One region of the Pseudomonas sp. S2_F07 genome, then DNA from elsewhere that is predicted to be linked to it. Evidence: predicted binding sites of a transcription regulator. Region 1 holds the regulator's gene; each other region holds the start of a gene.

What was found. Region 1 encodes sigma-54, which starts transcription at its own class of promoters, with help from an activator protein. Its sites were predicted from a motif close to ANTGGCATNNANNTTGCTNT; they were not measured.
Region 2: a site for sigma-54 is predicted at 1,789-1,808, ahead of glnA (type I glutamate--ammonia ligase). Genes of this name have one in related genera too.
Region 3: a site for sigma-54 is predicted at 1,406-1,425, ahead of AB4O40_RS25155 (flagellar basal body rod protein FlgF). Genes of this name have one in related genera too.

What each region holds. Positions count from the first base shown of each region.
Region 1 covers NZ_CP162758.1:4,815,199-4,818,474, forward strand. The annotation lists gene ptsN (PTS IIA-like nitrogen regulatory protein PtsN) at 1-160, opposite strand, end outside; gene hpf (ribosome hibernation-promoting factor, HPF/YfiA family) at 173-481, opposite strand; gene AB4O40_RS21760 (RNA polymerase factor sigma-54) at 556-2,049, opposite strand; gene lptB (LPS export ABC transporter ATP-binding protein) at 2,275-3,000, opposite strand; gene lptA (lipopolysaccharide transport periplasmic protein LptA) at 3,000-3,276, opposite strand, start outside.
Region 2 covers NZ_CP162758.1:4,216,563-4,219,838, forward strand. The annotation lists gene AB4O40_RS19175 (cupin domain-containing protein) at 1-109, opposite strand, end outside; gene glnA (type I glutamate--ammonia ligase) at 288-1,694, opposite strand; gene thiI (tRNA uracil 4-sulfurtransferase ThiI) at 2,023-3,276, shown strand, end outside.
Region 3 covers NZ_CP162758.1:5,549,129-5,552,404, reverse strand. The annotation lists gene flgG (flagellar basal-body rod protein FlgG) at 1-565, opposite strand, end outside; gene AB4O40_RS25155 (flagellar basal body rod protein FlgF) at 611-1,351, opposite strand; gene AB4O40_RS25150 (sigma-54-dependent transcriptional regulator) at 1,615-3,177, opposite strand.

The sequences.
Region 1 (3,276 bases):
TTTCACGAGCAATCAGTGCCTCGAAGACATCTTGCATCTCCAGGGCCGGCACTTCGCGGGCGATCAGATTGGCAATTTGTTCGAGGGCTTTCTTTTTACTGCCTCCCGGCACGTTCACCAGGGAACGGCCGGGGGTCAGGATACTTTCAAGTCGGATCATGGGTAGGGAGTGTTAACGACCGGTTGCGCCCTGTAGGAGGCTCTGGGTCTTTTCCTTATGCTTTTTGAGTTGTTTATCCAGCTTGTCGGTGAGTGCGTCGATCGCGGCGTACATATCGGTATGCTCCGCGTTGGCGACCACTTCATTCCCGGGAATATGCAGCGTGGCTTCGATTTTCTGCTTCAGTTTTTCGACGGTCATCGTGACCTGCACATTAGTGATCTTGTCGAAATGTCGCTCCAATCGTTCGAGTTTTTCGCCGATGTAGGTGCGAAGAGGTTCGGTCACTTCCAGTTGGTGTCCACTGATGTTGACTTGCATACAGCTTCTCCTTCGTTGCCAGTGCATAAAGCGGTAGACCAGATGATCTACCACTGGAACGCTGTGGCGTGGCCCTACATCAACCGCTTGCGTTCGCTCGAAGGCGCGATCCCGAGGGATTCGCGGTACTTGGCGACGGTGCGGCGAGCCACCTGAATGCCTTGTGCCTCCAGTAAACCAGCGATCTTGCTGTCACTCAACGGCTTTTTCTGATTTTCCGCTGCAACCAGTTTTTTGATGATCGCCCGGATCGCCGTGGACGAGCATTCGCCGCCTTCGGAGGTGCTTACGTGACTGGAAAAAAAGTACTTCAGTTCATAAATGCCCCGGGGGGTGTGCATGAATTTCTGGGTGGTCACCCGTGAAATCGTCGATTCATGCATGCCGACCGCTTCGGCGATGTCATGCAGGACCAGCGGCTTCATGGCTTCGTCGCCGTACTCCAGGAAGCCGCGCTGATGCTCGACGATCTGGGTGGCAACCTTCATCAGGGTTTCATTGCGGCTCTGCAGGCTCTTGATGAACCAGCGGGCTTCCTGCAGCTGATTGCGCATGAAGGTATTGTCGGCGCTGGTGTCGGCGCGGCGCACGAAACCGGCGTACTGGGCATTGACCCGCAGCCGTGGCACCGACTCCTGATTGAGTTCCACCAGCCAGCGCTCGTTGTCCTTGCGCACGATGACGTCAGGAACGACGTACTCGGCTTCGGTGGACTCGATCTGCGAGCCCGGGCGCGGGTTTAGGCTCTGGACCAGCTCGATGACCTGGCGCAGTTCGTCTTCCTTGAGCTTCATGCGGCGCATCAACTGGCTGTAGTCACGGCTGCCAAGCAGGTCGATGTAATCGCTGACCAGGCGCTTGGCTTCGGCCAGCCAAGGGGTCTTGGCAGGCAGCTGGCGCAATTGCAGCAGCAGGCATTCACCGAGGTTGCGGGCGCCGATGCCGGCTGGCTCGAATTGCTGGATGCGGTGCAGGACGGCTTCGATCTCGTCCAGTTCGATGTCCAGTTCCGGGTCGAAGGCTTCGAGGATTTCCTCGAGGGTTTCGTCCAGGTAGCCCTGATTGTTGATGCAGTCGATCAGGGTCACGGCGATCAGGCGATCGGTGTCGGACATCGGGGCCAGGTTCAGTTGCCACAGCAAGTGGCTCTGCAGGCTTTCGCCGGCCGAGGTGCGGGTGGTGAAGTCCCACTCGTCATCATCATTGCTGGGCAGGCTGCTGGCGCTGGTCTGGTAAACGTCTTCCCACGCGGTGTCGACGGGGAGTTCGTTGGGGATACGCTCGTTCCAGTCACCCTCATCGAGGTTATCAACCGTCGGGGCGCTTTCCTGATAGGAAGGTTCCTGGATGTCAGTGTTGGGCTTTTGTTCGGCGTTGTCGGCCAAGGGATCGGAATTGTCGAAGTCGTCGCCTTCTTCCTGGCGTTCGAGCATCGGATTTGACTCCAGGGCCTCCTGGATTTCCTGTTGCAGGTCCAGGGTCGACAATTGGAGCAGGCGGATGGCCTGTTGCAGCTGCGGTGTCATCGTCAGCTGCTGGCCCATTCTCAAGACTAGCGATGGTTTCATGGCAGGGGCTTAACACCTTATTCGCCGGCGCACATGCGCCATCCACTACAGGGCGCCGGGGCGCCAAACTTAAGCAAATTATATGCCTGAAACTAAAGGGTTTGCCTAGAGCGCTGTAACAATAAAAAACTATAAAGCGGTGTTGCTGCGCTGCCCTTGTTGAGGGCTGACCACGCTTGTCGGCACGGTGAGTGCCCGGGCGATGGCCTGGGCACGACTCAGTGCTTACAGGCGGAACTCATGGCCCAGATACACTTCCTTGACCAGGTCGTTGGCCAGGATGGTCTCTGCGTCGCCCTCGGCGATCAGTTGGCCGTCATTGACGATGTAGGCGGTTTCACAGATATCCAGGGTTTCACGAACGTTGTGGTCCGTGATCAGCACGCCAATGCCCTTGGCCTTGAGGTGGTGAATGATCTGCTTGATGTCGCCGACCGAAATCGGGTCCACGCCGGCGAAGGGTTCGTCGAGGAGGATGAATTTCGGGTTGGTGGCCAGGGCGCGGGCGATTTCCACGCGACGACGCTCGCCGCCGGACAGGCTCATGCCCAGGTTGTCGCGGATGTGGCTGATGTGGAATTCCTGCAGCAGGCTTTCCAGTTCCTTGCGACGGCCGGCCTTGTCGAGTTCCTTGCGGGTCTCGAGGATGGCCATGATGTTGTCGGCCACCGACAGCTTGCGAAAGATCGATGCTTCCTGCGGCAAGTAACCGATACCGGCCTTTGCGCGGCCGTGCATCGGCTGGTGGCTGACGTCCAGGTCATCGATCAGGACGCGGCCCTGGTCGGCTTGCACCAGGCCGACGATCATGTAGAAGCAGGTGGTCTTGCCGGCGCCGTTCGGGCCAAGCAGGCCGACGATCTGGCCGCTGTCGATGGACAGGCTGACATCACGCACGACCTGGCGGCTCTTGTAGCTCTTGGCCAGATGCTGAGCTTTCAGAGTTGCCATTACTGGGCCTTTTTCTCGTCGGTTTTCTTCTTCGGCTGGATCACCATGTCGATACGCGGACGCGCCTCGGTGACCTTGCTGCCTGTGGCGCGACCGGCGCTGGCGAGCTTCTTGTCGGTGTCGTAGACAATTTTCTCGCCTTGGGTGACGTTGTTGTCCTTGTCGACAACTTTGGCCTTGTCGATCAGTACGACGCGATTTTGCGCGGCGTGGTACTGGATCGTCACGCCCCAGCCCTGCACGGGCTTGGTGTCGCCAGCCGTTTGCAATTGCTCG
Region 2 (3,276 bases), 600 kb from region 1:
GCAGCAGGATTTCCCGTTTGATTTCTGTCGGCTGGGGGATTGTGTTGCAGCCCAGGAGGGCGAAGGTGGTGAGAGCGGCCAGTAGCGTCTTGAGTGGGAAGGTTTTCATCATTCCATCCGTTGATTGCAGGTAGTGAGCAGGCTACGAGTCATTCAAGTTGGTTGATGCCGGACGATGCCGTGTGTGCCCGAGGAGATGTCGGGTTTCATTGTCGGAAGTTGCCCACAAAAAAGGCCTCCCGAAGGAGGCCTCTTTTTGTCACGCCGCGTGTTGCGACGCTACCGGATCAGCAGCTGTAGTACAGCTCGTATTCCAGTGGGTGTACGAAGGTACGTACCTTGATTTCTTCTTCGCTTTTCAGGGCGATGTAAGCGTCGATGAAGTCGTCGCTGAAAACGCCGCCTTTGGTCAGGAACGCACGACCTTTGTCCAGCTCTTCCAGGGCTTCTTTCAGGCTGCCGCAAACTTGTGGGATCTCTTTGGCCTCTTCAGGCGGCAGGTCATACAGGTTTTTGTCAGCAGCGTCGCCAGGGTGGATCTTGTTCTGGATGCCGTCCAGGCCAGCCATCAGCAGTGCGGCGAAGCACAGGTACGGGTTGGCAGCCGGATCCGGGAAGCGTGCTTCGATACGGCGGGCTTTCGGGCTCGACACGTAAGGAATACGGATCGAAGCGGAGCGGTTGCGAGCCGAGTAGGCCAGCATCACTGGAGCTTCGAAGCCTGGAACCAGACGCTTGTAGGAGTTGGTTGCCGGGTTGGTGAAGCCGTTCAGGGCCTTACCGTGCTTGATGATGCCGCCGATGAAGTACAGGGCGGTGTCGGACAGGCCGGCATAGCCTTCGCCTGCGAAGGTGTTCTTGCCATCTTTCCAGATGGACATGTGTACGTGCATACCCGAGCCGTTGTCGCCGTACAGAGGCTTAGGCATGAAGGTCGCGGTACGGCCGTAGGCATCGGCAACGTTGTGCACGACGTACTTCAGGGTTTGGGTTTCGTCGGCTTTCTTCACCAGGGTGTTGAACTTGACGCCGATTTCGTTCTGGCCGGCAGTCGCCACTTCGTGGTGGTGAACTTCGACGGTCAGGCCCATTTCTTCCAGTGCGTTGCACATGGAGGTACGGATTTCGTGGTCATGGTCGAACGGCGGAACCGGGAAGTAGCCGCCTTTGACGCCTGGACGGTGGCCTTTGTTGCCGCCTTCGATGTCCTGGTCGGACATCCACGAACCTTGTTCGGAGTAGATCTTGAACATGGAGCCGGAAATGTCGGACTTGAACTTCACCTGGTCGAAGATGAAGAACTCTGGCTCTGGACCTGCGTATACGGTGTCACCGATAGCGGTGGCTTTCAGGTGCTCTTCGGCGCGCTTGGCGATCGCACGTGGGTCGCGGTCGTAGCCTTGCATGCTCGAAGGTTCGATGATGTCGCAGACCAGGATCAGGGTCGGTTCTTCGGTGAACGGATCCAGGACGGCGGTGGAGTCGTCCGGCATCAGGATCATGTCGGAGGCTTCGATGCCTTTCCAGCCAGCGATGGAGGAACCGTCGAACATTTTGCCGACTTCGAAGAAGTCGTCATCCAGCGCATCGCGAGCCGGCATGGTCACGTGGTGCTGAGTGCCTTTGGTGTCCGTGAAGCGCAGATCAATCCACTTGACGTCATGATCTTTGATGAGTTGAACCGACTTCGACATAGTGTCCTCCGGGTGGCTTCGGGCTAGTAGTGGATGCCCTTAAATGTGGGTGATGCCGGCGCGAATACTCTGCCAAGGCAACCTGCCTCACAAGGGAGCAAATTGCATGCCAGTGCCCCAGCATGGGTTTTTTGCCCCAAAAACACGCTTGCGGGGGCATATTGCGCTTTAAAGCAGAAAATCTCGCCCTGTAATGTGGCGCCGCTTCCTACAAATGACCTGTTTTGGTGCGCGCGAAACCTTCTGCACATTAACTGGTTAAACCTTGAGCAATTTCCGCTATAATCCGCGCCCCCCTTTTTCGGCAGGCCATGCGCGCGCTGTTTCCATGAAATTAATCGTAAAAGTCTTCCCCGAGATCACCATCAAGAGCCGCCCGGTACGGATGCGTTTCATCCGTCAATTGGCCAAGAACATCCGTGCCGTGCTCCGCGATCTGGACCCGGCCGTGGTGGTGAACGGCGTGTGGGACAACCTCGAGCTGGAAACCCGTGTCAGCGACCCAAAGGCCTTGAAGGAGATGGGCGAACGCCTGAGCTGCATGCCGGGCATCGCGCATTTCCTGCAAATCGATGAGTACCCGCTGGGCGATTTCGACGACATCGTTGAAAAGTGCAAGCAGCACTACGGTGATGCACTGGCCGGCAAGATCTTCTCGGTACGTTGCAAGCGCGCCGGCAAGCACCCGTTCAGCTCGATCGATATCGAAAAATATGTCGGCAGCCAGTTGCGCCGTCAGTGTGGTGCCGCCGGGATCGACCTGAAAAAGCCGGAAATCGAAGTCCGGATCGAAGTTCGCGACCAACGGTTGTTCGTGATCCACAGCCAGCACAACGGCATCGGCGGATATCCGCTGGGCGCGCTGGAGCAGACCCTGGTGCTGATGTCCGGTGGCTTCGACTCCACCGTGGCGGCCTACCAGATCATGCGCCGCGGCCTGATGGCGCATTTCTGCTTCTTCAATCTGGGCGGACGTGCCCACGAACTGGGCGTCATGGAAGTCGCGCATTTCATCTGGAAGAAGTACGGCAGCTCCCAGCGCGTGCTATTTGTCAGTGTGCCGTTCGAAGAAGTGCTGGGCGAAATTCTCGGCAAAGTCGATAACAGTCATATGGGCGTAGTATTGAAGCGTATGATGTTGCGCGCTTCGTCCCAAATTGCCGATCGACTGCACATCGACGCACTGGTCACCGGTGAGGCGATCTCCCAGGTGTCGAGCCAGACGTTGCCGAACCTGTCAGTGATCGACTGCGTGACCGACAAACTGGTCCTGCGCCCACTGATCGTCGCGCACAAGCAGGACATTATCGACACGGCCAACGAAATCGGCACCGCCGATTTCGCCCGGCACATGCCGGAATACTGCGGCGTCATCTCGGTCAATCCGAAGACCGCGGCCAAGCGCCATCGCGTCGAGCATGAAGAGAAAGAATTCGATATGGCGGTACTCGAGCGTGCGCTCGAAAACGCCAAGCTGGTGCCGATCGATCGCGTGATCGATGAACTGGGCCAGGATTTGCAGATTGAAGAAGTCAGCGAAGCGCTGGCCGGTCAGATCGTCATCGACATCCGTCACCCGGAT
Region 3 (3,276 bases), 730 kb from region 1:
TGCCCACGGCCTGCAGGCCGGCCGGGTTGATGAAGTCGGCGGTTTGCAGGTTGCCGATCACCTGGGCTGCCGGGTTGCCGGCAACGGTGATGGACACGGTGCCGTCGCGGCCGACCGTGAAGGTCTGCGCTTCGTTCGGAATGACAATGGCCGGCTCCAGGGCAAAGCCGCTGGCATTGACGATCTGGCCGTTGGAGTCCAGGTGGAACGTACCGTCACGGGTATAGGACGTGGTGCCGTCCGGTTGCAGGATCTGGAAGAAACCGCGACCGTCGATGGCCATGTCCAGCGGCTGCTCGGTGGTTTGCAGGCTACCGGCGGTGAAGTTTTTCTGGGTGCCGACGATGCGCACACCGGTACCCAGTTGCAGGCCCGACGGCAGTTCGCTGTCCTGGGTCGACTGGGCGCCAGGCTGGCGCTTGATCTGGTAGAGCAGATCCTGGAACTCGGCGCGGTCACGTTTGAAACCCGTGGTCGACACGTTGGCCAGGTTGTTGGAAATGGTCGTCAGGTTGGTGTCCTGGGCGGACAGACCTGTCTTGGCAACCCATAGAGCCGGAAGCATTCGATTCTCCTCGTGCGCCTGTTTTACGGCGCGACGTTCTGGTAATTAGCTGATCTGCAAGACCCGAGCCATGGCCTGGTCATCGTCTTTGGCGGTGTTCATCATCTTGATGTGCAGCTCGAACTGCTTGGCCAAGGCCAGTACCGAGGTCATCTCTTCCACGGCATTGACGTTGCTCGACTCGAGGAAACCGGACACCAGCTTGACGTTGGCATCGGCCTGCGCCGGTTGGCCGTCCTTGGTATGGATCGAACCATCCAGACCCTTGGTCATGTTCTTGAGGTCCGGGTTGACCAGCTTGATGCGGTCGACTTCCGCCATCACCCGGGGACCTTCGCCCAACGCACGGATGCTGATGGTGCCATCCTCGCCGACTTCGATCTGCTGCTCCGGCGGTACGGCAATCGGCCCGCCATTGCCTATGACCGGCATGCCGTTGCCGGCGCGCAACACGCCCAGGGCGTCAACGTTCAGGCTGCCGGTGCGCACGTAGCTTTCAGTGCCATCGGGCGTCTGCACGGCAATCCAGCCGTTGCCTTGCACGGCAACGTCGAGGTCGCGACCGGTTTCCACCAGTGAACCAGGGGAGAAATCCGTGCCCGGGCGCTCGGACATGGCAAACGCACGCGCCGGAAAGCTGTCACCGAACACCGGCATCGAACGGGCTTGCTCCAGGTCTTTCTGGAAACCGTTGGTGGAGATGTTCGCGAGGTTGTTGGCATGAGCCTTTTGCGCCAGTGCATTCTGGCTGGCGCCGGTCATTGCCACATAAAGGTACTTGTCCACACTCTTTCCTCTGCCTGCCGGACGTTTGCCGCCCACTGCTGTACTGCTGAGCCATAAGCAATTTGCAGACCAACTTGTTTTTGGCAGCGCGAGGCCCGGCAAACAGGGGACTTTGAGGAATCAGAAGGGAATGGTGATTTGTATCAGAGACGAAAAACCGGCGGTGTCATGCCGCTTCGCGGCAACGGATCAAAAGATCGCAGCCTTCGGCAGCTCCTACAGGGTTCGACGTAGGAGCTGCCGAAGGCTGCGATCTTTTGATCTTAAATGCTGTTGTCCTTACCCACCTCATACTCACGCAACTTGTTGGCAATGGTGGTATGCGAAACCCCCAGGCGCTTGCCCAACTGCCGACTGCTCGGATGCTCGGAATACAGCCGCTCCAGCACCGCCTTCTCGAAACGCCCAACGATCTCGTCCAGCCCTCCTTCCAGCGAAAAGTCGCCAAGGGGCTGACGCACGCCATAGTCCGGCAAACGAATGTGCTCGGCCTTGACCGTGCCGCCGTCGCACAGGGAAACCGCCTGGAACAGCACGTTCTCCAGTTGCCGTACGTTACCCGGCCAATGGTAATGACTGAGCCGCTCCATGGCCGCCGGGGCCAGTTTCGGCAGCGGGCAACCAATCTGCCGGCTGGCCTGGTCGAGGAAGTGCTCCACCAGCGGCGTCAAACCGTCGAGGCATTCGCGCAACGGCGGGATGTGCAGCGACAACACATTCAAGCGGTGATAGAGGTCCTGGCGGAACTCGCCGCGAGCGCACAATTCGGACAGGTCGACCTGGGTCGCGCAGATCACTCGCACGTCGAGGTAGACCTCTTCATCACTGCCTACACGGCGAAAGCAGCCGTCCTGCAGGAAGCGCAGCAATTTCACCTGCAAGCGCGGGCTCATCTCCCCGACGCCATCGAGAAACAGCGTACCGCCCGCCGTCAGTTCCAGCAGCCCGAGCTTGCCTTCGGCCCGCGCCCCTTCGAATGCACCGGGGCCGTAACCGAACAATTCCGTCTCGGCCATGGACTCCGGCAGACCGGCGCAGTTGAGCGCCATCAACGGCGATTGCCCACGAGGACTGGCCAGATGGCAGGCCCGCGCCAGCAATTCCTTGCCGGTGCCAGTCTCCCCTTCTATTAACAGCGGCGCATCCAGCGGCGCCATGCGCCGGGCTTCGCGCACCACGGCGGCCATGACTTTCGAGCTTTGGAAGATGCTGTCGAAACCACGCAGCTCCTGCTTGCGCACGTTGTAGATGCGCTCGCCCACCCGGTCGGCGCGGTGCAGCGTCAGCACCGCGCCAGCCATGGCCTCGCTGTCGTCATGCTCCGATTGCAGCGGCGCGATGTCGGCCAGGAACACATCGCCCTTGACCTTGACCCGCAACCCGTTGATCCGCGACTTGTTGGCACGCACCAGTTCCGGCAAATCGAAATCCTCGGCGTAGCGCGACAGGGGAATCCCCGGCACTTCGTCGACCCGCACCCCGAGCAACTGCGCCGCTGCCCGGTTGGCCGCGACGATGGAACCGCCCATGTCGATCGACAGCACAGGGAATTCCAGCGCACCAAGCAGTGCATTGAGCTCCATGTGCCGACGCTCGCTGGGCATCAGTCCTACACGCTTGACGCCAAACACCCCGGCAATCGCTTCAAATTTCGGACGCAAGGCCTGGAACTGAATGTTGATCAGGTTCGGGCAATGCAGGTAGATGGCGTTGCCATGCTCACCGCCCACCTCACCGCGGGCCACGTTGATCCCGTACTCCACCAACAGGTTGAGAATGTCGCGCAGGATGCCGATGCGGTTCTGGCAGTGGACTTTGATACGCATATAAAGACCCGAAAAGCGATGAATAAGGTTGGTATCAACGCAAACCCTGTGGGAATGGCGGTGCGACGATTCGACTTGCTCGCGAAGGCGGCCTGCCTG